2 regions of the Exiguobacterium sp. s7 genome follow, and region 2 is predicted to be linked to the other one. Evidence: riboswitches for the same ligand, from Rfam matches in the RefSeq annotation. Region 2 holds a riboswitch; the other holds the start of a gene.
The links. A riboswitch is a leader RNA that binds a small molecule or an ion and turns the genes downstream of it on or off. The one in region 2 is predicted to bind FMN.
Positions count from the first base shown of each region.

Region 1: another riboswitch for FMN. It lies ahead of KNP79_RS02910 (ECF transporter S component); the one in region 2 lies ahead of ribD (bifunctional diaminohydroxyphosphoribosylaminopyrimidine deaminase/5-amino-6-(5-phosphoribosylamino)uracil reductase RibD).

Region 1 covers NZ_JACSLO010000002.1:50,572-66,918, forward strand. The annotation lists gene KNP79_RS02830 (MFS transporter) at 1-253, shown strand, start outside; gene KNP79_RS02835 (DUF72 domain-containing protein) at 271-1,116, shown strand; gene KNP79_RS02840 (bifunctional metallophosphatase/5'-nucleotidase) at 1,131-2,471, shown strand; gene KNP79_RS02845 (YutD family protein) at 2,520-2,900, shown strand; gene KNP79_RS02850 (hypothetical protein) at 3,056-3,361, shown strand; gene KNP79_RS02855 (DUF975 family protein) at 3,465-4,139, shown strand; gene glpX (class II fructose-bisphosphatase) at 4,176-5,156, opposite strand; gene KNP79_RS02865 (DUF86 domain-containing protein) at 5,315-5,758, shown strand; gene KNP79_RS02870 (TIGR01457 family HAD-type hydrolase) at 5,763-6,533, shown strand; gene KNP79_RS02875 (NifU family protein) at 6,566-6,823, opposite strand; gene KNP79_RS02880 (DUF1462 family protein) at 6,920-7,213, shown strand; gene KNP79_RS02885 (S8 family serine peptidase) at 7,252-8,682, opposite strand; gene KNP79_RS02890 (NAD(P)/FAD-dependent oxidoreductase) at 8,920-9,975, opposite strand; gene KNP79_RS02895 (YuzB family protein) at 10,073-10,309, shown strand; gene KNP79_RS02900 (NupC/NupG family nucleoside CNT transporter) at 10,520-11,731, shown strand; gene KNP79_RS02905 (nucleotidyltransferase family protein) at 11,844-12,368, opposite strand; gene KNP79_RS02910 (ECF transporter S component) at 12,498-13,085, opposite strand; FMN riboswitch at 13,245-13,386, opposite strand; gene KNP79_RS02915 (HesB/IscA family protein) at 13,484-13,840, shown strand; gene KNP79_RS02920 (hypothetical protein) at 13,882-14,124, opposite strand; gene KNP79_RS02925 (NAD-dependent epimerase/dehydratase family protein) at 14,252-15,106, shown strand; gene KNP79_RS02930 (NAD(P)/FAD-dependent oxidoreductase) at 15,143-16,120, opposite strand.
Region 2 covers NZ_JACSLO010000006.1:72,444-88,790, forward strand. The annotation lists gene gatA (Asp-tRNA(Asn)/Glu-tRNA(Gln) amidotransferase subunit GatA) at 1-245, opposite strand, end outside; gene gatC (Asp-tRNA(Asn)/Glu-tRNA(Gln) amidotransferase subunit GatC) at 257-547, opposite strand; gene KNP79_RS09270 (methyl-accepting chemotaxis protein) at 766-2,469, shown strand; gene KNP79_RS09275 (alanine/glycine:cation symporter family protein) at 2,509-3,885, opposite strand; gene bcp (thioredoxin-dependent thiol peroxidase) at 4,119-4,556, opposite strand; gene KNP79_RS09285 (nuclear transport factor 2 family protein) at 4,569-5,384, opposite strand; gene pruA (L-glutamate gamma-semialdehyde dehydrogenase) at 5,557-7,101, shown strand; gene KNP79_RS09295 (ZIP family metal transporter) at 7,187-8,002, opposite strand; gene ribH (6,7-dimethyl-8-ribityllumazine synthase) at 8,098-8,562, opposite strand; gene ribB (3,4-dihydroxy-2-butanone-4-phosphate synthase) at 8,559-9,743, opposite strand; gene ribE (riboflavin synthase) at 9,743-10,384, opposite strand; gene ribD (bifunctional diaminohydroxyphosphoribosylaminopyrimidine deaminase/5-amino-6-(5-phosphoribosylamino)uracil reductase RibD) at 10,365-11,444, opposite strand; FMN riboswitch at 11,597-11,739, opposite strand; gene KNP79_RS09320 (undecaprenyl-diphosphate phosphatase) at 11,833-12,645, opposite strand; gene KNP79_RS09325 (homing endonuclease associated repeat-containing protein) at 13,098-13,739, shown strand; gene KNP79_RS09330 (GGDEF domain-containing protein) at 14,130-15,812, opposite strand; gene KNP79_RS09335 (DegV family protein) at 15,934-16,347, opposite strand, start outside.

The sequences.
Region 1 (16,347 bases), on a different contig from region 2:
GTCGACGTCGATTTTACGACCGGTGTTGAATACGCTCGTGTCGAAAATGGCCGATAAGGAACAAGGGTTTGCGATGGGGATGAACAACGCCTATATGAGCATCGGCAATATCGTCGGGCCGACGCTCGCCGGGATTGCGTTTGATATCGATATGCGCTATCCGTTCGTGATGGGACTCGTCCTGTTGCTCGTGACGTTCGCCGGAACGTTGAACTGGTCGAAGCGGAAAGCGACGGCCACGTTCGAACAATGATGTAAGGAGGGAACATGATGATTTATGTCGGTGTGACGGGATGGGGCGACCACGATTTGCTCTATACGAACCCGGAAGAACGTAAACATAAACTGTCGACCTACGCGGGGCATTTTCCGACTGTCGAGATCGATTCCTCGTTTTATGCGATTCAACCTGTGAAGAACTATGAGAAGTGGAACCAGGAGACACCGGAAACGTTCCAGTTCGTCGTCAAAGTTTCCAGGGAAATGAGCGGACATGACCGCGAACCGAAATTACCGCTCGCCGAACTGTTCGAACGGTACCGGACCTCGGTCGAACCGTTGAAGCAGGCCGGAAAACTCCGGGCCGTGCTCGTCCAGCTGCCGCCGTGGTTTGACGTCTCAAAGCCGCATCTCGATTATTTGCGGACGATTCGCGACGAGTTGAAGGACTATGACATCGCGATCGAGTTCCGCAACCCGACTTGGTTCTCCGAGGCGTTCCGGGAGCGGACGCTCGCTTTCTTGACGGAACTTCGGTTCATCAACACGATCTGTGATGAGCCGCAGACGAAAGAGAGCAGCATCCCGTTCGTGCCGGTCGTGACCAATCCGGAAGTGGCCGTCGTTCGCTTACACGGGCGCAACACGGCTGGCTGGCTTAGAAAACCAGGAATGACGAGCCAAGAGTGGCGTCATGTGCGTTGTCTGTATCGCTATAGTGAAGACGAACTGCAAGAGCTCGCGGCGGCGCTTAAACAAGTCGACGCAGCGGCGAAGTCGGTGTACGTCTACTTCAACAACAACTCGGCCGGAGACGCGGTACCGAACGCCAAACGGTTGATCGAGATCCTCGGTGCCGAATATGAGCTCGCCCCGAGCCAAATCAGCCTGTTCTAGGAAGGGGAATCGTCTTGAGAACGATCACGATGTATCATTATAATGACTTACATTCGAAATTTCATAACTGGCCGCGTCTCGTCTCGTTTTTGAACGAGCACCGGACAGAAGAGACGCTCGTCTTCGATCTCGGCGACCATGCCGATCGGACCCATCCGGCGACGGAAGTGACGCGAGGACAAGTGAACGTCCGCCTGCTCAATCGCGTCCAACCGACGGCGGTCACGATTGGGAACAACGAAGGCATCACGTTCCCGCATGACTGGCTCGTCCATCTATACGAAGAAGCGGAGTTCCCGGTGTTGCTCGCGAACGTCTATCAGGCGGATGGCACGAGACCCGATTGGGCGACGGAGACGCTCGTCGTCGAACGAGACGGACTCCGCATCGGGCTGTTCGGCGTGACGGCACCGTATGAAGAACTTTATCCGGAACTCGGTTGGGCCATCGAAGCGCCACATGAGGCGACGAAACGTGCGCTTGAAACACTCCGAGATTGTGATGTCGTCATCGCCCTCAGCCACCTCGGTTTTTACGCCGATGAACGGCTCGCCGAAGCGTTTCCGGAAATCGATGTTATTCTCGGGGCCCATACCCATCACGTGCTCGATGATGGGGTCGTCACGAACGGCGTCCTGATCGCCCAGGCCGGCAAATACGGGCAATACGTCGGGGAAGTGGAACTCACCCTCGATGGGAACCGAATCATCGAGAAGCGGGCCAGTTTGCATGACTTAACGGAACGAGAGACAGATGAAGCGACGGTTTCGACCTTACAAGAAGAATACAGCCAAGCCGAGCGGCTGCTCGACGTGACCATCGCTGACACGCCGGGTTATCCGAGCGACTGGTTCGGCCCATCTGCCCTCGGTGAACTGTTGGCAGGCGGGCTGGCGGACTGGTGTGACGCTGAAGTGAGCGTGATCCCGGCAGGCGTCCTATTGGAAGGGTTATTGCCGGGGCACGTCACGCTCAATATGCTTCACCGCATCTGTCCGCATCCGATCAATCCTTGTCTGCTCTCGCTGGACGGAGCCACGCTGATTCGTTTTTTAAACGATGTCCAAGAAGAAGCGTTCACGACGATGCATGTCCGTGGCCTCGGATTTCGCGGAACGGTGCTTGGTGCCCCGATTGTCCACGGTCTCGAGTTGAGGCATGGTCGCTATTACGTCCACGGTCAGGAAGTCGAGCTCGATGAGATGTATCGCGTCGCCACGGTCGACATGTTCACGTTCGGTCCGCTCCTTCCTTACTTGGCCGACCAGACGAAGCGTTACTTCATGCCAGAACTGCTCCGTGATGTGTTGCGGGAAACGATTGTGACACGCCATAATGCCATCCGAAAAGGATAGGGGCGGGGCCGGTCGGCATGATATGATAGGAGAGTGGAGGTGTGAAACATGATTAGAGTGAATCGCCACGGCTATACCGTCATCGAAGAAAAACGGGACGGTTTTGACGAGGAGGCATTCATCGCACGCTATAGCGACGTGCTCGATAAGTATGATTATATCGTCGGGGACTGGGGTCACGGACAACTTCGGTTGAAAGGATTTTATGAGACAAAATCCAAATTCGCGACATATGACAACCGGATCGACCATGTGATGGATTACGTGTATGAATACTGTAACTTTGGGTGCCCGTTCTTCGTGCTCAAGAAAGAGACGGAAATCGATGAGGCGGAAGACGGTCCGGTCTTCGGCGGCACGAAACAACCGCTCAAACTGAAACGCAAATTCAATAAATCGGAAGAAGCTGAGCCTTCGACCGGCACATGACGCGCTGATGACATCAGCGCTTTTTTGTTACATTTATTTTCCAAATGTTTCTTTTAGGTGAAAAGACGGTGTGACAGGTTTAGGGGTGGGAAAATTGTGATAACTTATATTTATAGCAATTGTTTCTGTTCGGGTTTTGGAAGTGAGGTGGAAGTATGCAACACGTACAAATGGCGACCGTCGGTGACCGCGATGACGTCCACAACCGAATTCATAACTTCGGTCTGGGCTTACTTGCGATGTTGTTCTTCGGGTTAGGGAGTATCATGACGTTTTACTTCACGGCCGCAGTCCTTCTCTATGAGGTTGTCCACGTATTGCTGATCCGCCGCTTTGAATATCGTCAGGCGTTTCTGAGAAGCCGTCTATTTAAAATCATTTCGTTGGCGGCAGTGGCCACAGGTGTGCTCTTATTTATTTTATCGATGTCACAGTTTTTCATGGGCAATGTGATGTATTGAGGGGGAGGGAAAAAACCTTTTCCCTTTTTTCGTGGTTTTTTGAAACTTTTCTGGGGGCGATGACGTACACTTAGGAAAGACCTCACAAAAAGGATGATGAAAAATGACTGCACAGTTAAAACAACATGCACAAAAAATGTTAACCGGAAAGCGTTGGCTGATGGCCGGGCTATTAATTTTATTCGTCGTCTTGAACGGGATTCCACAATCGTTCGCGCCGCCTGTCCCTGTAGACCCAGAGGCGATACCGACAGCGGCTGACACGGGACTTACGTTCTTGTCGCTTCTTCTCACTTTGTTGATTGCACCGCTCACGATCGGCTGGGCGTGGCTCGTCCTTTCCGTTTCACGCGGCGAGCGGCCAGGCGTCTCAAAGTTGTTCGAGCCATTTAAAACGGGCTACGTCAAGCACGTGCTCGCCCCGTTCTTCATGGGATTGTTCATTTTCTTATGGACGTTGCTCCTCGTGATCCCGGGAATCATCAAAGGGTTCTCGTACTCACTGACGTACTACATTTTACGGGACCAACCGGAACTATCGGCCCTTGAGGCGATCACGGAATCACGCCGCATGATGGATGGGCATAAGATGGACGCGTTCAAACTCGTCCTCTCGTTCATCGGTTGGTTCTTCGTCGGGGTGTTCACGCTCGGAATCGGATTCTTGTACGTCTACCCGTACTTCACGACGACGTACGCGACGTTCTACGACTCGATTCGTCAAGCGGAACGACCACAGACAAACCATGCCGGCACGGATTTCGAACAAGGATTCTAAACGAAAACCTCCGCTCAATCGAGAGCGGAGGTTTTATTATGCGTTGATTTCTTGTTTTTGGAGGTATGGCTTGAGTGACAACGTGTGCTCGGCGACGACTTTACGAATCGTCTTCGTTTTCGAGCGCATGACGAGCGACGTCGTTTCGACGATATCATCCGTCAAGAATTTGACGCCGTCGAGCAATTCGCCTGACGTGACGCCTGTCGCCGCAAAGATGCAGTCATCGCTCTTGACGAGGTCGTCGATTGTGAGCAATTGGAGCGGGTCTTCGATGCCCATCGAGATGACGCGCGCCGTTTCTTCTTCGTTCATCGGGTGAAGGCGTGCCTGCATGTCGCCTCCGAGCGCTTTGACGGCCGCTGCCGTGATGACGCCTTCCGGGGCGCCGCCCGTGCTGATAAAGATGTCAATCGGATTTGATTTGACGGCTGCCGCGATTCCCGCCGAGACGTCTCCGTCTTCGAACAGCTTGACGCGAGCGCCCATGTTCATCGCCGCTTGACGCAAGTGCTCATGGCGATCACGGTCTTGCATGATGACCGTGACTTCTTCGATACGCTTGCCGTTATAGAGGGCTGCCTTCTCGATGATCGATTCGAGCGGTTCGTCGAGCGAGACTTTGCCTTTCAAATTCGGCCCGACGACGAGTTTATCCATATACATATCCGGTGCGTGGAGGAGGGCGCCCTTATCGGCGACCGCGATGACGACCATGGCATCGCCGAGCCCTTTGGCGACGATGGACGTCCCTTCGAGCGGGTCGACCGCGATGTCGACTTCCGGCCCAAACGTCGTACCGAGACGTTCGCCGATATAGAGCATCGGTGCCTCATCGAGCTCGCCTTCACCAATCACGACGGTGGCGTCCATATTGACCGTACCGAGGACTTCACGCATTGCTGACGTGGCTGCGTCGTCTGCTTCGTTCTTTTGACCACGACCGATCCATTTTGACGAAGCAAGTGCTGCTGCCTCAGTTGCTCGTACGATCTCTAGCGCTAATTCTCGTTCCATAGTGTTGTACCCTCCACGTGATGTCTATTTAATGTGTCATACTATTCATTGTGTTAATCCGTGGATTAGTGTATCACAATCGGATAAATGATGTAAATAGGTGAGATTCTTTTCTCGAACGAGAAAAAGGATTACTATAGGAGGCAGGGGGGATTCCGATGTATTTTGTGAACAGAGAAAAGATTAGCGAGACGTTGGCCCATATGGAGACGATGCTCGGTCGACTTGATCAACTAGAGGGGGACGCCTTCACGGTCGAACTGGCGAAACAGCGGTTGGCCGTCCATTTGATGGAAGGCGTGATTGATGTCGGCAATTCGATGATTGATGGCTTCATCATGCGCGACCCGGGCAGTTATGAGGACATCGTCGATATTTTGCTCGATGAACGCGTGCTCGATGCCGAGACGGCAGTAGCCGCAAAAGCGCTCGTGGCGCTGCGGGCTCATTACGTCCGGGAGTTCGTCACGGCAGACTCGGATCGATTCGACGCTTGGGTCGAGCGCTATAGAGCGACGTTCGAGGCATTCCCAGAGCAGGTCCGGCATTATATCGAAGTGGAACTTGGACCTGTATCAGCATTTCTACCAGAAAGCGAGTGATTGGATGGATTCGATTAAAGGATACTTATTTGATTTAGACGGCACGATTTATGCGGGGACAGCCCCGATTCAAGCAGCGGTCGATTTCGTGAATCGACTCGAAGCAACGGGCTTCCCGTACTTGTTCGTGACGAACAACGCGTCGATGACGCCGAAACAAGTGGCAGATAAGCTCGTCTCGATGGGTGTACATGTCACACCGGAGCACGTATTGACGAGCGCGATGGCGACGGCCCGTTACATCGAGAAGATGACGCCGGGCGCGACGGTTTACATGATTGGGGAAGACGGCTTGCGTTTAGCGCTTGAAGAACGTGGCTTCCACGTGACGGAAGAGGCGAAGGCGGACTATGTCGTCATCGGGCTCGACCGCCATATCACTTACGAGAAGTTGGCGAAAGGCGCACTCGCGATTCGTTCCGGTGCCCGCTTCATCTCGACGAACGGCGATATCGCCATCCCGACCGAACGTGGCTTTTTGCCTGGGAACGGGGCGCTCACATCCGTCTTGGCTGTGACGACGGAAAAAGACCCATTCTTCATCGGGAAACCGGAACCGGTCATGGTCGATATCGCCCTCGAGATGATCGGTCTCACAAAAGAAGAGGTCGTCATGGTCGGGGATAACTATCATACCGACATCTTGTTCGGGATCAACGGTGGGCTCCGGACGCTTCATGTCAATTCGGGCGTACACGGTCCGGCCTTTATCCAAGAACAAGAAAAGCTCCCGACCTATATGGTCGAAAGCTTAGATGAATGGACGCATGCATGAAAAAAAGGGATGACTCACGTCTCCCTTTTTGTTTAGAATACTTGTTCGACTTCAACGATGCCAGGTACTTCTTCGATGAGCGCACGCTCAATCCCGGCTTTCAAAGTGATGGTTGAAGATGGGCAGCTGCCGCATGCACCCATCAAACGAAGTTTGACGATGCCTTCTTCCACGTCTACGAGTTCGACGTCACCGCCGTCGCGAAGCAAGAACGGGCGTAATTTATCGAGTACTTCTTGGACTTGATCAAACATTTCCATGGTATCTACCCCTTTCTGGTTCCCTTTCATTCTAGCAAGTTTGAGATTGTTTCTCAATCATTAACGCTGAGCGTTTTGTGACGATGTCACTTCTTGAATTTTGTATAATAGGAGAGAACAGGGGGAATGGACATGAAAATCACGGTATATGGGGCTGAGGTGCAGTGTGCGAGCTGCGTCGGGGCACCTAGCTCGATCGAGACATATGAATGGTTGCAAAGTGCGCTTGCCCGGAAATATCCGGATCAGGCGTTCGAGTTCGAGTACATCGATTTCGAGACGGCTGACGACGACATCGCTGAGGCGATCAAGCAAGACGAGTGGTTTTATCCGCTTGTCCTCTTGAATGGGGAAGTCGTGGATGAAGGGGTCGTCCAGTTACGAAAAGTCTACTCGGCCATCGAGCAGACGACAGCATGAAAAGAGTCGAGCGACGATTGTCGTTCGACTCTTGTTCGTTACAGAAGGCGGAACGATGACGTCGCCGAACCTGCCGTGTAGCCAGTGAGCGTCGCATCAGCCTTCACTTGGTACGTGCCGCGCTGTGACGAAGAACTTGTCGAGAGCGTGAACGTGATGGCGCCGGTCGAACTTGTCTTGCCTGTCCCTGTGAGCGTCGTGCCGTAAGGTTGTGTGACCGTCACACGGACGTCGGCGTTTGCGACCGGTTGGCCGTTCGCGTCCCGCACCGTCGATGAGATCGATACTTGCTCACCCGCGTAATAAGTCGACTTCGATGTCGATACTGTCGTCGCGAGTGCTTGAACAGGTTGTGACGTCCCACCAGACGTTGGAGCTTGGACGAGTCCGTTTCCGAACCAGGCGTCGCGTCCAACCGCGCCAAGGTCGATCGAGTCTTGTGACAGTTTTGAGCGGAGTTGCGAGCTCGACAACGTCGGGAACGCTTGCTTCATGAGAGCGAGGTTACCAGCGACGTACGGAGTCGCCATCGATGTCCCGCTCATTTGGCCGTATCCGCCAGTTGCGAGTGTCGAGTTAATGCTCACGCCTGGTGCCGCGACTTCGACCGTGCTGCCTGTAGCCGAGAATGAGGCGCGATTGTTGTTGATGTCCGTCGCTGCGACAGCGATGGCCGAGCTGTATCGGGCCGGGTAGTTGACGAGGTCGCCCGATCCGTCGGTGCGTCCGTTGTTACCGGCTGCCGCGACGACGAGGATGCCAGCATTATTGGCACGGTCGACGACTTGTTGGAGCGTTGAGGATGGACTCGTCGTCCCGAGACTCAAGTTGATGACGTCCATATCGTTCGTGATTGACCAATCGATCCCGGCGATAATACTCGATAGGCTACCGCTACCGTTCGCCTCGAGTGCCTTGACGGCGTAAATGCTCGCCTCGTGGGCAATCCCGACGGTCCCAATGCTGTTGTTACGGGCCCCGATGATACCAGCGACGTGCGTCCCGTGACCGTTGTCATCGGCGTACGAGCTCGTGACCGTGCTGAATGAGGCACCGCCCGAAATCGTCAAATCAGGATGCGGCGAGATCCCCGTATCGACGACCGATACTTTCACGCCTTTCCCGGTGTATCCGCTCTGCCAAGCCGATGGGGCTTTCAACTTCGGGATGCCCCAGTCCTGGGTCTGGTTCTCGATTTGTACCGTCTGATCGACTTCCACGTGGGCGACGTGCGGGTTGTTCTTCAGTCCGTTCAGTGCGGCTTTCGGTACTTCAAGCGCTGCGGCTGGAATGTTTTTGTATTGTTGGCGAACTTCCATGCCTTCGATTGAGAGCGGGATGTTCTTCGCTGACTCTTTGAAGACGACGATGACGCGTTCTTTCGATTTGTTGGGAGCAGCTTCCGCGGCTTCCGGGACGGTTGACAAGACGAGCAATGAGGCGAGGACGGTGCTACAGATTTTTTTCAACTTGTTTCCTCCTTCGGGTTATGTAGGCGAGGTGACACGAAGTCGTTCGGCCGTGACCCTAGAGTAACAAGTTTTGCCAACGGGTAGAATATGTCAATCGAATCAATAATCTGAATATTTAGATAAGGATACAGGGGATTCAGATACAAGACTTTTGGCTCAACACGACGGTGGCTGAACGACAAATGGATTGCTTTACATTAAAAAGGATCGACCGAAATGGCCGACCCAGGCATGTTATTTAATGACTTTATGTTTCCAAAGAATTCCGGACTTGAGCAATCGCGCGACTTTTCCGGTAAGCGACTGCTTGCCCATGAAGACGCCGAATCCGGCCTTCTTCCCAAGCGATCCTAACGTGCCTCGGAGTTTGATATCCGGCAAATCCGGATACCCGACACCTTTCCATTTACAGAGTAGCACTTGGACGATCTGTTCGGCCTGCGCTTCTGCGAGCTGACCCGAAGGTGCATACGGCAGGCTGGCGTTGTCCCCGACGACGAAGATATCGGGCTGTTCCGGGACGTAGTGGTGTGGTGTCAATTTGACACGTCCACCCCCATCGAGTTCCCAACCTTGGTTGCGGACGACGGCGACCGGTTGAATCCCGGCGGTCCACACCGTCAAATCGGAAGCGAAGTGCTGTTCATGGTTCCATAACCCATCGGCGTCGACCCGGACGATGTTCGAGTTATTGATGACTTCGACACCATGTTCCTCGAACCAAGACTGGACATACATCGAGACGCGGTTTGATAGGAACGATAGGACGGACGGGCCGCGGTCGAACAAACGGACCGTCAAGTCGGGACGACTCTCGCGCAGCTCGCTGGCGAGCTCGACACCGGACAGGCCGGCACCGACGATCGAGACGACCGATCCCGGAGATAGGCCGTTGATTGCTTGCTGGGTCTTTCGTGATTCTTCTAACGTTTGGATGCTGTACGTGAACTCGGCGGCACCGGGTACGTTATGGTACTTGTCCTCGCAGCCGAGGCCGATGACGAGGTCGTCGTACGGCACTTTTTCCCCGCTCGCGAGCAGGACCATTTTGTCCCCCGTATCGATATCGGTGACTTGGCCGTATATGTAGTCGACCTCTTCTGGAAAATCGATGCGGATGTCACGATCCGACACGGTCCCCGCCGCAAGTGCATAATACTCTGTTTTTAATCCATGGTAAGGTAGACGGTCGATGAGTGTGATCGATACGTCCTTCAGCTGATGGCCGAGGACACGTTCGATTACACGCATACCCCCGTAACCGCCTCCCAAGACGACTAATTTGCGCATAAAAATCCCCCTTTGTTACACTTCAACTGTATCATGTTATAATACGCCGTAGAAGAACCATTTTCCTGCTTTGAAGGAAAGGGGAAGGGTGAATGACATGATGAATCCGATCATTGAGTTCTGTGCCTCCAATTTAGCGATGGGTTCACAAATCGCCCGCGCCAAATTAGAGTCCGATCCAGACTTAGACGTCGTCGAATATGGCTGTACGGGCTACTGCGGCGTCTGTTCGCTTGACTTGTTTTGTCTCGTCGATGGTGAGGTCGTGACCGGGGATACACCGGAACAACTCGTGACGAATGTATATGAAAAAATTGAAGAAATGGCATGGTGAAAAAGTTTGAAGGACCTTCAAACTTTTTTTATTTTGACTGTTTTCACCCGTTGCATTTTTAAAAAGGGTCTGTTATATTCAAAGAGGTTCGAATGTAGGTTGTCTGACGTTTAACAACATAAAAAGAAAGCGTTTCAAACGGTAGGACACATCTCGATTCGGGTATATCACATTATCAGGTTTCCCCAATATGAAAGGAGCACAACACCAATGAATATCATGAGCGTGGTTGGTATTTTGGCACTAATTGGAATCGCTTACATCTTCTCAACCAACCGTAAAGCCATCAAATGGCGCACCGTACTTGCCGCTTTCGCGGTACAGTTTACGTTCGCCTTCCTCGTCCTCTTCACTACAGTAGGACGTAACGCATTAGAATGGATCTCAGGCGGCGTACAAAGCGTCTTGAACACGGCGAACGCCGGGATCAGCTTCGTCTTCGGTACAGCTGTCGGAGAAGGTAACTTCGTCTTCGCGTTCCAAGTGTTGACGATTATCGTCTTCATGTCGTCACTCATCGCACTTCTCTACTATGTAGGTGTCATGCAGTGGGTGATTCGTATCCTCGGTACGGCTCTCGCCAAAGCACTTGGCACGTCACGTAAAGAGTCGCTCTCAGCGACAGCGAACATCTTCGTCGGTCAGACGGAAGCACCGCTCGTCATCAAACCTTACCTTCCAACGATGACGCAATCGGAACTCTTCGCTGTCATGGTCGGTGGTCTCGCCTCGGTTGCCGGTTCAGTTCTTGCTGGATACGCTGCTCTTGGTGTACCGCTCGAGTACTTGCTCGCAGCGAGCTTCATGGCTGCTCCTGCTGGTCTCATGTTCGCGAAAATCATCGTCCCGGAAACAGACGTACCGGATGACGATATCGAAATCGCTGAAGATGAAGAGAACAAGGCAGCGAACTTCGTCGATGCAGCCGCTCGCGGTGCATCTGACGGTCTCTTCCTTGCTTTGAACGTCGGTGCGATGCTTCTCGCCTTCGTTTCATTGATCGCGCTCGTTAACTTGATTCTCGGTGGAATCGGTGGCTTGTTCGGTTTCGACGGCCTCACGCTTCAATTGATTCTTGGTTATGTGTTCGCACCGCTCGCATTCGTGATTGGTGTGCCATGGGCAGATGCTGTTCAATTCGGTAGCTTCCTCGGACAAAAACTCGTGTTGAACGAATTCGTCGCTTTCTCTGAATTCGCACCAATCATCGGTTCTGGTGACCTCTCGGCACGTACGGAAGCTATGATCGCGTTCGCACTCTGTGGATTCGCCAACATCTCATCACTCGCCATCCTTCTCGGTGGTCTTGGTGGAATGGCGCCGAACCGTCGGAACGACATCGCGCGCATGGGTGTCCTCGCGATTCTCGCAGGTACGCTTGCCAACTTGATGTCAGCGACACTCGCTGGTCTTCTTCTCTAATCAAACACGGTATACTCAGAGTGGTCACTTCGGTGGTCACTCTTTTTCGTTGCGACGTTTATGAATGAACAGCAAAAACCGACCGTAAGGCGGTCGGTTTCACTAGTGTTTATCATCCCTGACGAGGTATATCCACTTCTTGGAGTCTCGGCCAAGTGGCTTGCCAATTCTTTTTATTGATCCGGGCTCGATAAACATGATGGTGTGAAGCGTCGTTCGCAAAGTCCGGAGTCGGTCGTAACTGTAGTCTAACTATGTCGTCAATACCGTAAGGGACGGCCAGCTTCAAGCGTCCGCCCGCATCAAGACTGACACCGATGGCCGTGACCGTCTCAGGGAAATGGGCCAAGGCGTCGACCGCAGATTGATACGGTGGCAATTGATTGACCCGATGCATGCGGGCCTGGTTTTTGACCGACCAAGGGACGTTCGGTAACAGGTCGTGCAGTTGTGCCTCATACTGTTTTTCAATCGCCTCGTCGATGTGAGATCGGTCAAAGTAGATGACATCGACGTCCTCGGTAGGCGTCGGTACTTCGTAGCCGTGCGCGTCATCCCATATTTTTGCCCGCACGTATCCGGCACAAATCCACCAATCGGGTAAACCGAGCGAAGCGACGATTGTCAACAGACGCATCAGTTCCACATCAGTCTCTAAAAAATGGGTCTCATCTTCAGTCGTGTTCAATCCATCTCCTCCTATTCTCTCATTAGCATAGCGTACCTATACAAAAAGCACCTAGACCGGGGTCTAGGTGCTTGTCAGTTACGCTTGAAGTTGCATGCGCTGACGTTCGATCCACGGCTTCAATTTGAGGAAGAGTGGGACGAACAAGGCGCTGATCAACAAGGCCTTAATGAAGTTGAACGGCAAGATACCGTATAGGACGAGGTCCGTTTTGACTGCCGGTTGCGCCATCTCGGTCATGCCGAAGAAGAACGCGTAGGCTGGTAAGATGAGCAAATAGTTCAAGATCGCCAAGCTGAGTGCCATCGTGATCGTACCGGCCACGAGGCCTGAAGCGAGCGCTTTATTCGTTTTACGTTTATGGTAGAACCATGCGACCGGATACATGAAGGCGACACCTGCAAAGAAGTTCGCGACTTCACCGACCGGAACGCCGCCACCGTTGAAGACATAGTAGAGGACGTTTTTTAGAGCGACGACCACGACGCCTGCGAGTGGGGAGAACACGATCCCGGCGACGAGCGCGGGAATGTCACTGAAATCCACTTTTAGGAACGGGGGTAGGAAAGGCAGCGGGAAGTTAAAGAGCATGAGGACAAAAGAAATGGCCCCGAGCATCGATAGCGTCACCAGTGTTGTCAATCGTTTGTTGCGCGTTGTTTTCATCAAAATCTCTCCTTTTGTCGCTCCTTGATGAATGGCACCCGTCGCATAGAAAAACCCGATTGTATCAAACAATCGGGAGAGTTTACGCGCATACGAAACAGATGTTCTCATCGGTGTTTAGACCACGCCGAAGAAAACATCCGGATATCGGTCGGATGCCGCCATCTTCTCCCATCCAGACTTTACTGTCGGCTTTCGAATCTCACGAAATCAGCAAGCAACGCCTTGCTCGCTCACGGGCTGAGAAGAACTTGTCTTCAATACCGCCGGTCGGGAATTTCACCCTGCCCCGAAGATGGAACGATTTAATTTTTTTTGTTACAGTTTAGTTATACAAGATATTTCACAAAATCTCAAGTCAGTTGACTTGAAGTTAAGATAACGAAGGAGGAGTTCAGATGATTCATTTGACAGAATCAGCCGCATTACAAGTCATCGATATGATGAAACAGACCGAACGCCCCGACGACCAGTACTTGCGGATCAAAGTGCAAGGGGGCGGGTGTACCGGCCTGTCTTACAGGATGGGGTTTGATGAGGATAAGACAGACAAGGACGTTCAGTTTGACCACTATGGTGTCCGTGTCATCGTCGCGGAAGCCGATCACGGGGTCGTCGACGGTCTCGAGATTGACTATAAGCAGTCGATGCTAGGAGGCGGCTTCACGATTAAAAATCCGAACGCCATCGCCACGTGCGGTTGTGGCTCGAGTTTCCGGACGGCATCGAACGCCGGGACACCTGGGGATTGCTAAACGAAAGGCCAATCATGCCTCATGATTGGCCTTTTTTGTATTCAGTCTGTCTCTTCAATCAGAATTAATCGAATGAGTTTCGAAGCCGCGTCTAACTCGATTTGATGTTGCCAAGGACGAAACGCTGTGATTTTACACGTGTCGTTCGTGATGCGGAATGAACAGACGCTCTCTTCCTCTTGGTCAAGGACCGAGTAACGGCTGAAGTCCGATAAGCTTTGGTAAATGGCATATTGTGTCGGTAATTCACACGACCATCCTTTTTCTAATGTGATCTGATGCATGCGTCTCGCCTCTTTCTTCTCTATATATATAAGAATAACAAAAATATTCAAGGGTGTGGGAGATTAGTCGAGAGGATGCAAGGGAAAATGAAAAGAGATGTCATTTCATGTAGGAGGGGCAGGGACGATGAGAAAAGTATTGATTTTCGGTGGCTCACGCTATTTTGGAAAGCGGTTGGCGCTTCGGTTGGCGGAGGCCGGTGACGATGTGACGATTGTGACGCGTGGACAACTGCAAGTACCCGAGGCGGAGGGCATCCGGTCGATCAGAGGGGACCGACAGTCGGTGGCGACGATGAAAGATTTGTCACGCGACCATTACGACCTCGTCTATGACAATATTTGCTTTAACCCGTACCAGGCAAAGATCGCCTCGGACGCTTTCATGGACCAAGTCGGTAAATATGTGCTCACGTCGACGATGTCGGTTTATGCGCCAGGCGCCGAGTTGAAAGAAAGTGATTTCAATCCGCTCCATCATGACTATCATCTCGAATCCGAACATGATTACGGGCAAGGGAAGCGAGAGGCTGAATCTTATTTCTTCCATCGCGCCTCGTTCCCGGTCGCGACGGTCCGCTTGCCGATCGTGCTCGGACCCGACGACTATACAGACCGTCTCAAGTTTTATATCGACGCCGTCCGACGGGAAGAGCCGATCGTGCTGCATCACCCGGAAGCGAAGATGGGGTTTATCTCAAGCTTTGAGGCGGCCGCCTTTCTAGAATGGGTCGGTCGGGCGAACGTGACCGGACCGTTCAACGCGGCGAGTGAAGGGGTCATCTCGCTCGGGGCACTCATGGAACGGATCGGCCATCACTTAAATAAACCGGTCCAGATCATCAAAGATGGCGAGTCGTCGCCGTACGATACGGACGTCGACTATTATATGTCGATTGCCGAGGCGAAAAAGGCCGGGTTCGTCTTCACCCAACTCGACGACTGGCTCGACCGGGTCATTGTACAAACAATCCGCAAATGAAAAATGGCCCTCATCATCGCGATGAGGGCCACATCGTTATTTCCCGGCAAATACCGAAGTCGAATGTTGTGGGTGACGCGCTGTCGGGTCGACGAGCTGCTTCACTTGGTTGATGGCGATCGGGGCTTCACCGAAGCCTGTCGCAATCAATTTCACTTTTCCTTCATAAGTCGCGATGTCACCACAGGCGAAGATGCCGGCGACCGTCGTCTCCATGCGTGAGTCGACGCGGATCGTGTTCTTCTCGAACTCCATGCCCCAGTTTTTGATTGGGCCGAGCGATGAGACGAAACCGTAGTTACAGATGAGGTCGTCGATTTCGACGAATTTCGATTCGCCGTCTTTGTCCGTCAATTCGACCGACTCGATGTGTGTCTCACCTGAAAGTGACTCAATGTTATATGGCGTCCACATGTTGATCGTCGAGGCCTTCATTTGCTCGACCGTATGCTCGTGGGCACGGAAACGGTCACGGCGGTGAACGATATGGACTTCCTTGGCGATGCCTTCAAGCATGAGCGCCCAGTCGACGGCAGAGTCGCCGCCGCCAGCGATCATGACGCGGCGGTCGCGGAACTTCTCCATGTTGTCGACGAAGTAATGAAGGTTGGCATAATCTTCGCAACCATCGATGCCGAGCGGTCGTGCGGCGAATGCCCCGTTCCCGGCCGTGATGATGATGGCTTTCGTATGGTACTCATCCTTGTTCGTCGTGATCTGGAACGTGCCGTCTTCAAGACGTTCGACCGTCTCGACCGTCTCCCCGAGGCGATAGTCCTGCTCGAACTGATCGGCTTGGGCTTTCAATTGGTCAATCAAATCTTGGGCTTTCACTTTCGGGAAGCCGGCGATGTCGTAAATATATTTTTCTGGATACAGTGTCGATAATTGTCCGCCGAGCTGCGGCAAACTTTCAATCAACGCCGTATCGAGTTGGCGCATACCTGCATAAAATGCGGTGAACAGTCCGACCGGACCGCCACCGATGATGATCACATCTTTCGTCGATTTCATCGAATTCCTCCTCAAAACGTATACATCCATTATAGTGACAATCGTGAATTAAATCCATTCTGTACAAACATCCTATACATTCAAAAAAAATTCAAGAAGATAAGCTTTTCCATTGAGAAAACGAAATAAACAGCGTACAATGAACGAGAAGCAATTGTGAACATTGGTTGAACAAGGTTTAGGCTTTATTGTGAACATTCATGTGAAAAAACACACAACATGATTGT
Region 2 (16,347 bases):
TTCGTGACGATGTTGTCTTTGACGCCGATCGGCAAACCGAAGAGCGGGTTGTCCGATGTCTTGGCGAGCTCGTCCATCCGTTTCGCCTGTTCGAACGCGTCTTCGTTGAGCGTCAAGAAGGCACCGACTTTCTCGTCGGTCGCCTCGATGCGGTCAAATGATTCTTTGACGAGGTCGGATACCGTGACTTCGCCTTCTTTTATAAGCGTATGCAGCTTGGCTACACCGTGATCAAATAAACTCATGAAGGGCCTCCTTATTCAAAGACCGCTGGGACACGAACTTGGCCGTTTTCCCAATCAGGTGCCATCCGTTCGACTTCCTCGCGTGGAAGTGAAGGACGAACCTCGTCTTTGCGTAGTACGTTTTTCAAATCTAGGGCATGGGTCGTCGGGATGACGCCCGTCGTATCGAGTTCATCGAGTTGCTCGGCGAACTCGAGGATTTTTGTCAATTGCTCCGTGAAGTGCGTCACTTCATCTTCTGTGATCGCAAGTCGGGCGAGTCCGGCGACGTGCCGAACTTCAGCTTCTGTGATTCGAGCCAAAGGTTCCACCTCCAACAGTTTTCAATACATCGTCCATTATCATACCACTTTTTTATAAGACAAAAAAGAAAATCCCATCTCGCCAATCTTGATGTCTTTTTTGAAAAGTTAGGGAATGCCCCTGTAATATTGACTCGTTTCCAAAAACGCCTATTCGGTCCGTCCCTCAATCTCATTATGCTTAGAAAGAAGCATTCTTTTTTCCGAGGAGGATCCCTATGTCAATCCGTAACAAACTGATCGTCGCCTTCACCGTCTTGCTCCTGTTGTTGCTCGGGGTGAGCGGCTACTCATTCTATGCATTGAACGCGTCCAAGGCCGCCCAGCAAGATATGAACGTCTCGTGGGTGCCGGGGATGGACCAAATTCATCAAGTCGATAAACAGTTGCTTGAGATTCGCCAACAGATGATGCGCCACGCCTTGGTCGAAGACGAGGTGACGAAGCAAAATGTCGAAACGAACCTCGACACGGGCATCACGATTCTCGAGCAACAGATGAGCGGTTATGAGTCGACCATCATCACGAAAGCCGACCAGGAGCTGTTCGATCAAGCGACGGACCAATGGACGACATTTAAAACGAATATCGAGGAGCTCGTCCGCATCTCGAACACGGACGGTCAAGCCGCAGCCGATGCCTATATCCGGGACACGGCGACACCGGCCGCCGACGCCCTCTCGAACACGCTCGGTCTGCTCGTCAACTTGAACCGCGACGCGATTCGGTCTGACACGGAATCCGGTGCGGCGCTGTTCGAACAAGTCCAGTTCACACTCATGGTCATCATGGCCGCGGCTGTCGTGTTCACAGTATTGATGATGGTATTCATCTTCCGCTCGATCTTCGAACCGCTCAAAGAGTTCAAACTGAAGATGCGCGAACTCGCCACGAGTCAAGGAGATTTGACGACCGCCATCCCGGTGAAGCGACGCGACGAGTTCTCGGGACTCGCCCGCGACTTCAACCAATTTCTCGCCAACCTCCGTCAATTGATTCTTCAAGTGAACGGTGTGTCACGCGGGGTGACCGAACAGTCCACACATATGTACGACGAATTGAAAGCGCTTGATACGTATATGACGACGACCGCCGCGACGACAGAGGACTTGACAGCCGGCATGCAACAGACGGCCGCGAGTGCCCAAGAGATGAACGCGTCGGCCTCCGACATGGAACGGACGCTCCACCATATCGTGACGATGGCCGCCGAGCGAAAAGCCGAGGCCGCACAAGTCGATGCCCGTGCCGTCGCCTTGCGTGACCATGCCGTCGAGGCGAAAGCGTCCGCACTCAGTGTCCTGTCATCGACACGTGTCAATTTAGAGAAAGCGATGCAAGACGCCAAAGCCGTCCGGGAAATCGCGACACTCACGAATGACATCCTCGACATCGCCGCCCAGACGAATCTCCTGTCCTTGAACGCCTCGATCGAAGCCGCTCGGGCCGGTGAAGCGGGACGCGGGTTCGCCGTCGTCGCCGATGAGATTCGAAAACTGGCGGAGACGAGCCGGACGACCGTCGAACGGATTCAAGCCATCTCGACGACCGTGCTCCACTCCGTCGACCATTTAAATGACACGTCGAGCGAGATGCTCGGTTTCCTCGATACGAACGTATTAAAAGACTATGATCAGCTTGAGGAAGCAGCCGAGCATTACAGTGAGGACGCCAGCCGATTCGAGACGACCGCATCAGAATTCGCCGATGCCGCCGTCGAACTCGAACAGTTGACGTCGAATATGATCGGGGTCATCCAAGATGTCGCCGTCACAGTCAACAACGGGGCGCTCGGCACACAAGAAATCGCCGAGAAAGTGACGATGTCCGTCGACCGGTTCAGTGAGTTGAACCGGGCCACCGAGATGTCCCAACAAAAAATGGATGAGTTGAACGAATTGATCGGTCAATTCAAAGTATGAAAAAAGGAAGCGTCCTCGCATGAGGATGCTTCCTTTAGATTAGGCGGCCGCTTGCCGCAATTCTTTTTTCCGTTCCAATTCGAAGCGCTTCGTCTCGGCGACGACGACACCCGACAAGAACAAGAGACCAATCAAGTTCGGGATTGCCATCAGTCCGTTGAAGACGTCCGAAATGGCCCAAATCAGATTCAAGTTCGTCGTCATCGCACCAAGTCCAGCGACGAGGATATACATCATCCGATACGGAACGATCGCTTTCTCCCCGAGCAGATAATAGACCGACCGTTCACCGTAATAACACCAGCCGATGACTGTCGAGAAAGCGAAGAAGACGAGTGAGATCGTGACGATGAGTTCCCCGATCGGGCCGAGGAAGTAGGCGAATGACGCTTGCGTCAACTCGATGCCCTGGAGCCCTCCCGTATATTGACCGCTCATGACGATCGTCAATCCGGTAATCGAACAGACGATGAGCGTATCGATTAATACTTGCGTCATCGAGACGAGCGCTTGCCGTCCCGGGAAATCGGTCTTCGCCGCAGCAGCTGCGATCGGCGCCGAACCGAGACCCGCCTCGTTCGAGAACACGCCTCGGGCAACTCCGTAACGGATGGCCGCACCGAGCGCCCCGCCGCCGATGGCCTCCGCACTGAACGTGCTCGAGAAGATGGTCGCGAACGCCGATGGGATCAACTCGTAATTGGTGACGAGAATGACGAGACCGCCTCCGACGTATGCGAAGATCATGACCGGCACGAAAATGCCGACGACTTTCCCGATTGATTTGACGCCGCCGAGAATGACGAACGCCGTCAAGACCATCATGCCGATTCCCGTCGCGATCATCGGTACCCCGAACGACGTGTTCAAGGCAAGACTGATCGAGTTCGTCTGGACACCGTTGCCGATTCCGAACGCAGCGATTGACGCGAACAAGGCGAACGTCATTCCGAGCCACCGTTTTTTCAACCCGTGCTCCAAATAGTACATCGGTCCGCCGGCGATTTCTCCCCGCTCATCGACGACACGATATTTGACGGCAAGGATTGCCTCGGCGTATTTTGTCGCCATCCCGATAAAACCAGAGAGCCACATCCAGACGATGGCCCCCGGTCCCCCGAGGACGACAGCCGTCGCGACACCGACCATGTTGCCGGTCCCGACCGTGGCCGCGAGCGCCGTCATGAGTGCTTGGAAATGTGAGATATCCCCGCGCTGCCGCTTCTGTTTCGCGACCTCTGCGTCCGTCTGCTGTTTCGGGATGAACGCTTCTTTCAAACCGACACCGAGACGTGTCACTTGGATAAATCCGAGCCGGAACGTCAAGTAAATCCCGGTCCCGATCAATAGAATCAACAAATGTGGTCCCCAGACGAGATTCGATAGACTCGTCAAGACCGCTTCAAATTGCTCCATGCTAGTTATGCCCCCTATGTATTTCTTGAATTCACTGTTCCTTCATATTTTTCAGAACATTCTCAACTTCGTCAAGTTGACGGGGTACGAAACCGCGACGTTGCCGTGTAATATTTTTGTAATATACCTCTCTGACGCTTTGAATGACCTTGATTCTAAATTTAGTATTTGAAATAAATTTGTAATAAGAAACCCTAACAAAAACGGCCTCCCCTCAAGGAAGCCGTCGCCATTTATGATGTGAGCGCCGCGACGACTTCGTCGACGTGCCCATTCACTTTCACACTGCGCCATTCCTGTTCGATGTAGCCGTCCTCATTGATGAGGAACGTCGAGCGGACGATGCCGTAGTACTCTTTCCCGTAGTTCTTCTTCAACTGCCAGACGCCATACAGTTCCGATACCTCATGCGTGTCGTCGACGAGCAAATCGAACGGAAGCTCGTGTTTGGCGATGAAGTTTTGGTGCTTCTTCTGGCTATCGGCCGAGATGCCGAGGACGACGGCCCCGTTCAATCTCGGTGTCGCGTCACGGAAATCACACGCCTCGGTCGTGCAGCCCGGCGTCGCGTCCTTCGGGTAGAAATAAAGGACGACTTTCTGACCACGATAGTCCTCGAGCGAGATCATGTCCCCGTTTTGGTTCGGTAATGTGAATGTCGGTGCTAACATGTCGTTTCCTCCTTATCCGAACGACGGGTCGACGAGGTTCTCGTCATAACCGTCAATCGCTTGTTCTAATTTTTGTTTGAGTGGTTCGAGCACTTCGAGATACTTGACCGGGTCTTCTGTCTCGGCCGCTTTTTGGAGCTCCGCTTCATTGTCGATATACCACGTCCGGTACGCCTCGAAATAGTCGGTCATCGTGTCTTGATTCTCTGGTACGGTGAGTGTCTCAGACATGAGCAAGAAGACGTTATTGTCGGCTTCGAGCGCCATATAGTCGGTTTGGGCGTTCACTCGGTCGTAAATCGGACCGGCCTCATCTTCCGGCACGTCGGCGAGACGGGCGTTCGCTTCCGGATTCACCCCGTACTCGTTCGCCTCGATGCCCGTCAGCATGACTCCGACTTCTCCGATCACGTCGGCCGGGAGCAAGGCCGGTGTGACGACGAGCTTCCACTCATCCTCTTCTTTGATGGCGACTTTCGAGAGCCGGTTCGGCAGTTCATTGCCGTCCGCGTCTTCCATTTCGTGGACGATGAAAGCGACATCCCCATCCTCGTTCACCCAGCTCTCGTACATATCGCCTGGTGTGAGCTCGCGCGTCTTCGCGCCCGTCGCCGGGATGGCGGTCAATTCGCCCGCATAATCGATTGCTTTAAGCGCGGCCGCATCACCGTCTTCGAGTGCTTGTTGATACGACGCATATACCGTTTCAACCGCTTCCGGGAGTGGCGCTTTCGTCTCTTCGGCCGTCTCCTCGACCGGCGCCTCTTCGCCCGTGCCGCACCCCGCAAGCAGAGCGGTGAGGGCGAGTGGCAATATCCACTGTTTCATCGAATCATTCCCTTCACAAGACGTCCTGTACCCCCATCCTACCACGACTCGATTTCGAGCGAAAACTACAAGCTTTTCTGGAAAATTGTTTCACTAGGATTTCACCAAGATTTTCGATACAATACAGACGTAAGCGCTTAACTGCTTGATCACTTTTTAAGGGGGAACGAGAATGATTCCATACAAACATGAACCATTCACAGACTTTACAAACAAAGAGAACGCCGCAGCCATCCAAGCGGCAATCGAGAAAGTGAACGGTGAGCTCGGGAAAGACTATCCGCTCGTAATCGGTGGGGAAAAAGTTACGACGGAAAGCAAAATCACGTCTTACAACCCAGCTAACAAAGAAGAAGTCATCGGACACGTCTCGAAAGCGAACCAAGAGCTCGCGGAGCGTGCGATGCAAGAAGCGCTCACTGCGTTCGACTCATGGCGCCATGTCGACCCGGCCGTCCGTGCCGACGTCTTGTTCAAAGCGGCGAACATCGTCCGCAAGCGCAAGCACGAGTTCTCGGCTTACCTCGTCAAAGAGGCAGGCAAGCCGTGGAACGAAGCAGACGCAGATACAGCAGAAGCGATCGACTTCATGGAATACTATGCACGTCAAATGCTCGAACTCAAACCAGGTAAAAAAGTCGAGAGCCGTCCGGGCGAATACAACCGCTATGACTACATCCCACTCGGGGTCGGGATCGTCATCAGCCCTTGGAACTTCCCGTTCGCGATCATGGCAGGGACGGCCGTCGCGGCCATCGTCGCCGGTAACACGATCCTCTTGAAACCAGCTTCGACGACACCGATCGTCGCTGCGAAATTCGTCGAGGTCATGGAAGAAGCAGGCTTGCCGAAAGGTGTCCTCAACTTCATCCCGGGACCAGGCGCTGAAGTCGGTGACTACCTCGTCGACCATCCGAAGACACGCTTCATCAGCTTCACAGGTTCACGTGACGTGGGCTTGCGCATCAACGAGCGCGCCTCGAAATTGAACGACGGCCAAATCTGGCTCAAACGTGTCATCGCTGAGATGGGCGGAAAAGACACGATCGTCGTCGACGAATCAGCGGACCTCGAACTCGCGGCCCAATCGATCGTCAAATCGGCATTCGGTTTCTCAGGTCAAAAATGTTCGGCTTGTTCACGTGCCGTCATCGTCGACAGCGTGTATGACACGGTGCTCGATCGCGTCGTCGAATTGACGAACGAACTCTCGGTCGGCAACACGGAGCAGAACGAACACTTCATGGGACCGGTCATCGATGCGGCCGCGTTCAAGAAGATCACGTCATACTTCGACGTCGCCAAAGAAGAAGGCAAGATCGTCGCCGGCGGAAAAGCTGACGACTCGACAGGCTACTTCGTCGAGCCGACGGTCGTCGCCGACGTCGCACCGAAAGCACGTCTCATGCAAGAAGAGATCTTTGGACCGATCGTCGCCTTCACGAAAGCGAAAGATTTCAAAGAAGCGATCGACATCGCCAACAACACGGAATACGGCTTGACGGGTGCCGTCCTCACGCGTGACCGCTCGAACCAAGAGTACGCGCGTCAGAACTTCCACGTCGGCAACTTGTATTTCAACCGTGGCTGCACAGGCGCCATCGTCGGCTATCAGCCGTTCGGCGGGTTCAACATGTCAGGCACAGACTCAAAAGCAGGCGGACCGGATTATATCCAACTCCACATGCAAGCGAAAACGACGTCTGAGACGTTTTAATCCATCAGCCCGGCTCATTTGAGCCGGGCTGTTCACTACATGAAGGAGCGCCGACGCAACCGTCAGCGCTCCTTTTGTCATGCCCTCATCCGAGCGCCACGTCTAAAATCATCATGATCGTGAAGCCGAGCATCAATGCCATCGATGCCATATCTTTATGCCCGTTCTCTTGCGACCCAGGGATGACCTCTTCGACGACGACGAAAATCATCGCCCCGGCGGCAAAGCTGAGCGCGAACGGCAACAGCGGCTCCATGACGAGCACGGCCCAGACACCGACCAAGGCAGCCGCCGGTTCGACCATGCCCGATAACTGACCGTAGAAAAAACTTCGGCGCCGGGAGAGCCCGTCTCGTCTGAGCGGGAGCGACACGGCGGCACCTTCCGGAAAGTTTTGAATGCCGATCCCGATGGCCAACGCGATGGCACCCGTCAGCGAAGCGGACGGGAAATCGGCCGCGACCGCCCCGAAGGCGACGCCGACGGCCAGTCCTTCCGGAATGTTGTGCAGCGTGATCGCCAAGACGAGCAACGTGCTCCGCTTTCGTTTTTGCGGGCGGATACCTTCCGCGTCCTCAATCGGAGATGTCGGATGCACGTGCGGGATCAGTTTATCGACGACCGCCAAAAACAGACCGCCCGCTAAAAAGCCGACGGTGGCCGGCAACCAAGCCGGCATCGCGTCTTGCTCCGCCATCTCGATGGCTGGCGCAAGGAGTGACCAAAAACTAGCGGCAATCATGACCCCGCCGGCAAACCCGAGCATACTGTCCATCAACCGCGCGTTGATCGACTTCGTCATAAAGACGATGGCCGCCCCAAGCGCGGTCATCCCCCACGTGAACATCGTTCCGAGCAGCGCCTGCATGGCCGGGCTCAGTTGAGCCACCCATTCCCACATCACCGTCGCCCCCTTTTCACCTTATTCTTTTCCCGGGACACACGCGTTGCTAACGACAAAAAAAGAGGAGAGCCGTTTCGCTCTCCTCCATCCTATTAAAACGCGCGCATCAAGTTCGCCATCTCGATGGCCGCCGTTGCCGCTTCCCAACCTTTGTTCCCGGCTTTCGTGCCGGCGCGTTCGATGGCCTGCTCGATCGTCTCGGTCGTCAAGACGCCGAAGATGACCGGTACTTCTGACTGATAACTTGCTTGGGCGACACCTTTCGCCGCTTCGCTGCAGACGTAGTCGAAGTGCGGCGTCGCGCCGCGGATGACCGCCCCGAGCGTGATGACGGCATCATATTTCTTGCTCATCGCCATCTTTTTGGCGACGAGCGGGAGTTCGAAAGCGCCCGGGACGAACGCGAGTTCGACATCGTCTTGTTCGACGCCGTGGCGCTTGAGCGCGTCTTTCGCACCGTCCAGCAAGCGCATCGTGATGAGATCATTGAACCGTCCGACGACGATTCCGACTTTCAAGCCTTTTCCGACCAAGTTTCCTTCAAATGTATGCATCATGATTCTTCTCCTCCAAAATGGTTCATTTTTTGTTGTTTCGTCATTCGATATTTCTCGTTCGCCGCATGGGCGCCGACGATAATCGGGACACGTTCGATGACCGTGATCCCGCACGCTTCCAAGGCGTCGACTTTTTCTGGGTTGTTCGTCATGAGCCGGACGTTCGTGATCCCGAGGTCACGAAGCATCGCCGCGCTGACCCGGTAATCGCGTAAATCGGCGTGCAGACCGAGCGCAACGTTCGCCTCGACCGTATCTAGCCCTTGTTCTTGTAGTTCGTACGCCTTCAACTTGTTGAGCAGACCGATGCCGCGCCCTTCTTGTCTCATATACAAGATGACACCGCCTTCGGCTTCCACTTTCTCCATCGCTGTATCGAGTTGTGGCCCGCAGTCGCAACGATATGAGCCGAACACGTCGCCGGTCAGACACTCGGAATGGATACGGACGAGCGGTGCGTGTTCGAGCTCACCTTTTAGGAGTGCGACGTGTTCTTCCCGGTCGAGGACGTTCCGATACCCGATCAATCGGAAGTCCCCTTTCACCGAGGGGAGCGAGACGTCCGCCTCTCGACTGACGAGGTCCGTCTCCATATAGCGGACGAGCGCCTCGATCGTGATGAACTTTAAACCATGCGCTTCCGCGACGCGTTCAAGGTCCGGCACCCGGGCCATCTCGCCGTCCGGGCGGATGATTTCACAGATGACGGCGACCGGTTCACTTCCGGCGAGGCGCGCCAAGTCGACCGACGCTTCTGTATGTCCGCGTCGTACCGAGACGCCTCCTTTTTTGGCGATGAGCGGGAAAATATGTCCCGGACGTTGGAAATCAGCCGGACGGGCGTTGATGTTCGCGAGTTCGCGAACCGTATGGGCCCGTTCGCTCGCCGAGATGCCCGTCGTCGAATCGACGTGATCGACGCTGACCGTGAACGCCGTCCCGTGTGGATCGGTGCTGTTTGCGACCATTGGCTGCAAATCGAGTCGAACGGCCACTTCTTCGGCCAGGGAGGCGCAGACGAGCCCTTTCCCTTCCGTGATGAGGAAGTTCATCGTCTCTGCGGTCATTTTATCCGCGAGCACGACGAAGTCTCCTTCGTTCTCACGGTCCTCATCGTCGACGACGATAATCGGTCGTCCCATCTTCAAATCTTCGACTGCTTCTTCAATCGTGTGGAACATTACCATCCCGCCTTTCCATACCCTTGCGACGCCAGAGATTCAAGCGTCATCGGTTTTTGACTTACGAGTTTTTCCATATATTTAGCCAACATGTCACATTCCAAATTGACCGCGTCTCCTGCCTGTTTCATCCCGAGTACCGTCTCACTGTACGTATGCGGGATGAGCGACAACGTGAACCCGCGTTCGGTGACATCAAATACCGTCAAGCTCGTCCCGTCGACCGAGATCGAACCTTTTGGGACGATATAGCGGAGGAGCGACGGCTCACAGCTGATGTCGACATAGACGGCGTTCGCGAGCGCCCGTTTTTTCACGATGCGCCCGACCCCGTCGACGTGACCCGAGACGAAATGGCCGCCGAAGCGTCCGTTCGTGGGCATGGCCCGCTCCAAGTTGACGTTCGTGCCGGGGCGGACCCCGTCGAGACTCGACGCTTTGAGCGTCTCCGGCATGACATCGACCGAGAAACTGTCACGGTCGAACGTCGTCACCGTGAGACAGATGCCGTTGACGGAGATGCTGTCACCGAGCTTCACGTCCTCGAGGACGACCTTCCCGCTCAGCGTGAGCCGAAGTGACGGACCGTTCCGTTTCACTGCCTTGACACTGCCAATCTCTTCAACGATTCCCGTGAACATCGGACTCCTCCTTTCGCATGATCAGTTTGATGTCGGTGCCGACCGTCTCGACCGATTGAACCTCATACCGTTCGACCGCATCGAGCGGCCCATCATGATGCGAACGGTAAAAACCGCCCTTGCCGCCGAATACGCGTGGCGACTGGTACATGACCCACTCGTCGACGAACTGTCCGTCCAAGAGTGAAGTGACGAGTGTCGGTCCCGCTTCGACGAGCATACGACCGATGCCGCGTGCGTAGACGTCTTGCAGGACAGCTTCGAGCGACGTATAGTCGGCAATTTCGACGCCATTCGCTGCCAGCGCGTCACGTTTTGTTTGGTCATCCGACGTCGTGTACAGAAGCACCGGTACGTCGTTTGCCGTCCGGACGAGCTGGCTCGAGAGCGGCGTACGCAACTCACGGTCGAGCACGATTCGGAGCGGTTGTGTCGTCTCGCGGTCGAGCCGAACGGTCAAGCCTGGGTCATCGGCGAGGACGGTGCCGACACCGGTCAAAACGGCGTCGACCGTCGCACGCAGTTCATGGACGTCCCGTCTGGCTGCTGTCCCGGTCACCCACTTGCTGTCACCGTGATCGAGCGCGACTTTGCCGTCGAGGCTCGTCGCCGTCTTCAAGATGACGTAAGGCCGCTTCGTCTCGAGTGAACGTAAGAACGCCGCATTGAGCGCCCGCGCCTCACGCTCGAGCAGCCCGACCTCGACGTCAATCCCGGCCGCTTTCAACCGAGCGATGCCGCGCCCTGCGACGAGCGGATTTGGGTCTTCCATCGCGATGACAACACGCTTGATGCCGGACTCGACGAGCAGGTCGGCACACGGCGGCGTCTTGCCGTAATGCGAGCACGGTTCGAGCGTGACGTACATCGTCGCACCGTAGGCGGCAGCGCCGGCCATGCGGATGGCGTGCACCTCGGCATGCGCTTCCCCGGCCTTCAAGTGAGCGCCGAACCCGACGACCCGGCCGTCTTTGACGACGACGGCGCCGACGCGCGGGTTGATGCCGGTCGATGAGGCGGACTTGGCCAATTGGATGGCTTGTTGCATGTACTGATTCATAATCTCCCTCCTTGTTTCGCACAAACAAAAAGACCTCAAGGAATGATCCTCAAGGTCTCGGTGGGAGGTGTCGGTCGTCATTTGGGCAAACCAAATAAGCGTTTTCTTTACAGAAAAACGTACGACGAACTACAGGTCGCGTGGACCTGTTCTGTTTCCTTCTCCCATCCAGACTATACTGTCGGCTCTAGAATCGCACTAGATCCACCGTTCGCACACGTGCGCCCGGGTCACGGACTTAAGGCTCGCGCCCATCACCGCCGGTTGGGACTTTCACCCGACCCCGAAGGAATATTTGTTTGTACGATTCCACTTTAGCGCAAAAATAAATCGATGGCAAAACGAAATGCGCAAAAAGGCACCGCTCGAGTGAGCAGCGCCTTCAGAATCATGCCAAGAATAGGACGACGAGGAGACCGACGATCCAGCAATAGAACGAGAAATACTTGAGCTCGCCTTTCGCCATGATGTGTTGGAACCATTTGAGCGAGATGGCCGTGAGCGCATACGAGGCGATGAACGCCAAGATGAGCGGTCCGAACAGTTCACGTGTTTCCGGATTCGTGAACAGCGCCGGTCCATCTAAAATCATCGTCCCGAGACTGACCGGGATGAATAAGAAGAACGAGAAGCGGAGGGCCGACTCTTGTTTGATGCCGAGGAGCATCGCCATGACGATTGTGGCGCCGGAGCGGCTGATCCCTGGAATGAGTGCGACCGCTTGAGCAAGTCCAATCAAAATCGCGTCGCGGAGCGTGATGCCGCCGTCCCCTTTGTTCCCGCGCATGTTGCGGATGAACCAGAGCGCGAGCCCGGTCAAGATGAGCGTGTAGCCGACCGTGGCGACTCCACCGAGCGTCTCCCCGATCCAATCACCGAACAAGACACCGAGCAAACCAGCCGGGACGGTCGCGACGAGCAAGAGCCCGATGAACTTGACATCGATCATCGTCTCGTCGCTGCGATCTTTCTTAAATAAGAACGTCCACAGACTGACGACGAGACGGACGACGTCTTTCCGATAAATCGTCAAGACGGCGAGCAGCGAGGCAAAGTTCACGAATATCTCGAACGAGAGTCCCGGCAGTTCGATATCGAACAGCTCTTGGAAGATGACCAAGTGACCGCTTGACGAAATCGGGATCGGCTCCGTGAAGCCTTGAATCAAACCGAGCAGTAAGTAGAACAACCATATTGTCATATCGTAATATCCTCTTTTCTTTTTTACATCAATTCCATTATTTTAGCAGACCGCCTATTCCACTGACCAGCCTTTCAAAAAAAATTCGTTATTTTCAAAACTTTCATTGATTAGTCTGAAAATTAAATTTATTATAGAAGAGTACTCAACTGGTGCAACGGTGATGACCCCATTGGCCAGTTGGGTACTTTTTCGTACAGAATATGACATTTACGCCATCATAAAACTTTTTGTTTACAATTGAACCCATTTAATATTAAATTTGTAATAGAACTGTTACCATTTTTTCAAAGTGTAACCAGGGCTTTAGACCTATCGGTTTATAAAATCGGTTTAAAAAAACTTGAAGAATGCACTTATAAATTGTAAAAACTGGCCGATAGTATGATTGTAGAAGCAACTTCGTCATCTTTGTCGGTTCAGATATGAGTCCATGGAAGGAGGAACCATCATTGAGTCAAACGCTATCCACTAAATCCCACCACTTGTCCACCGAGCAACAGAGGATGATTCACTGTATCCGTCTACTCGGCGACTTGTTGAAGGAACGTCCACGTCGCTCTGTGTATCGTCGCTTCGCGATGGAACAAAGCTGGCCATCTCCCGAGTCGATTATCCGACAGTTCGGGTCATGGGCCGAGGCGCTCGCCATCGCCGGCTACGAATGGCATGGAGAGGCGACCGTCGACCTCCCAGATAAAATGCCGAAGTACACGCGCGAAGATATCATCGAGACGCTTGCCCTCTACTCGCGCGACATGGGATCGATTATCACGCTCAAAAAATATCAGGAATGGCGCAAGCTTCATCCGAAAGCACCGAGCCATTACCATATCGTCAAGACGTTCGGCTCGTGGCATGACGCCTGTGCCGAGGCCGGACTTGAAGCGAGTGTGACCTATTCCAAATCCGAACTCTCTAACGCACTCCGTGAAGCGATTCACGAGATGGGCTTCTCTCTTTCCTTCGAAGCGTATCGCGAATGGGCAAAACGGAACAACAAACCATCCACGAAAGCCATCCTTCATCGTTACGGCTCGTGGTCGGCTGCGATTCACGCGGTCGAGTCAGAAATCTTCAATCAGAAATTATAATCTTTCATTCATAAGGAGGACGCCGGGTATCCGGTGCCCTCCTTTATTTTGTAGGTGTACCGTTGTCGCTCGTCCTTTCGGCGCCCACGCTTTCTGCAGGCAATCCCGGAGCCGCATCGCTTACGCTGCTGGGTCTCCGTCGGATTGCTGTCCTGCAAGAGTCGGGGCGCCGAGGGACGAGCGAATCGAATTCGATTTAACATTCGTTCAACGGCGCCTAGGCCGGTGCCCGAACTCCTAGGGGAGAGCGATGCAAGGATGACCCCGTAAAGCGCGGCACGCGCTGCGGAGGCATCCGCATCGCCCCAGGAACGGAGGGCATCGGCCCAAGCATCGTTCATGTTGATCAGACAAAAAAGGAGAACACCGATGAGCCGGTGTTCTCCTTCATCATTGAATCCGTTCCGTCGACGTGTCGCGGTAATGGGCGACCCGGTCCCGTCCATTGAATTTCGCACCGACGTACATGGCCCGGTCGGCGTGGCGGAGCAATGTATCGAGATCCTCGTACTCGTGGATCGTCTCGATGCCGATGCTCGCCGTCACCTGGACGCGAATCCCTTCCGAGCCGAACGGATGGTTGCGGAGCGCTTGGCGAATCTTCTCCCCCGTCACGATGGCAGCAGCCTCATCCATGCGTGGGAAGACGAAAACGAACTCTTCGCCGCCGTAACGCGTGACGAGATCCCCGTTTCGGATGAGACGCGTGAACAACGTCCCAGCCTCGATCAACACCTCATCGCCGAACGCGTGACCATACGTGTCGTTGATCGCCTTGAAATGATCGAGGTCGACCAAGAACACCGACAACGGATACGATGCGACATCGTTCAACCGCTCTTTCGTCCACCGCTTGAGCGCCCGCTGGTTCGGGAGTCCCGTCATCGGATCGGTCAAACTTTCATGTTGAAGACGGTTCCGCTCGTCGATCCGTTCGAGCGACCAGGACAGTGTCTTCAACAGGCGATGGAGCTCGACGGCGATCGCCCCGTCGTAAGCTCCGTTCGCCGTCGTCGAGATCATACAGCTGACCGCGTTCGTCGTGCTCGACACCGGTTGGATGACGAGTGCCGAATGATGGAGCTCGGTTTGATGTGCCTGCAGGTCGGGATGCCACTCATGAAGCGAATCATACACAAAGTATGGTTCTTCCGCGTCGCGGTGCCGTTCGAGTGTGTAGGCGTCGGCGACGGGGGTGGACGTACGGCCGCTGATATCATAAAACGTCCGGTGCCCGTCCCGATTGACTTGGAGCCAGCCGCGCTCGAGCTCGACGACTTCCCGGAGCCCGTTCCAAAACTTCTCGATGAGCAGTTGCTCGTTGTCGACGCGGTACAGTTGCTCTTTCAACCGTTCGACTTGATCGATCTTCGACTGCGTCTCTTCGGTCTCCGTCGCTTTCGATAATCCCATCTTGAGGAGCGACAGGATGAGGAACGTCGCCATCAGCCCCGTGTATCCGAACAGTTGGAACGCCTCGATGGCGACCATCGTGAACAACAGCTCGAGCGAGATGACGAGCCAGTCAAAACGGAGCAAACGCCACATGATCGGGAGCGGGATCCGTTCCCCAATCAGGAACCGCGATAGCAGGAAACTGAAGCCGAGGACGAGGAACAAGACGGCAAAGAAGCCAATCAGCGCCGTACCTTGTTCGAGCAGATGAACGTTCGGTCCAATCTGTCCGCCGAGCCGCAAATAGACGAGCCCCGGCAAGACGAGGAGCATCGCCTCGATCAACGTATTGAGCGGATAGAAATGCAAAAAACGCCGACGTCCGACTTTGTTCGTGAACGTCCGGGCCTGAAACGTGAGTAAGAGGAGCTGTCCCATCAACAAGGCCGGCAACAGGCCGTACAAGAAGAACGTCATGAAGACGAACATCTCATGGAACGTAAAGTGAAGGTGCCGCCGCTTGAGCGGGTTCATGACGAACAGGGCGCCGAGCGTGAAGATGAACCAAAATAACGACCAATCAAACGTACCGATGCCGAGCCACATGTAGGCGAGGATTCCCATGAAGACGAGCGACCACGAGAACCAGCTTCTGATGAGGTACTTCCGAAATCGCATCGTCTCCCCCCTTTTCTTTATCATTCCTACATAGTATGAAGGGTTTTGGTGGAAGATTCCAGCCGTTGTTTGAAAGTTGTGACAATAAAAAAAGATCGCGACTCGCGTCACGATCCTGTCATCACTTTGCTTTTAAGAACGAAAAACCGATCGAGCCTGACCCCGTGTGGGCCCCAAGGAGCGGTGCGAGTGTGTCGACCCGAATTTTGGCTTTGTCGCCGAGCTCACGTTTCCACGACTCGGCCAGTTCTGGCACGTTCCCGTGGAAAATCGAGACGTCCGTGCATTCACCCGAATCGATGACTTGACGGAGCGCTTCGAACAACTGGGCTTGCGCCTTCTTATACGTCCGAACCGTTTGATACGGAACGATAAGACCGTCTTCGAAGCGAAGCACCGGCTTCAATTGCAACATATTACCGATGAGCGCTTTCGACTTCGAGATCCGGCCGCCTTTTTGCATTTGCGTCAAGTTTTGCAAAATCAATTCGATGTGGACGTCCTCGGTTCGTTGTTTCATATACGCTTCGACGTC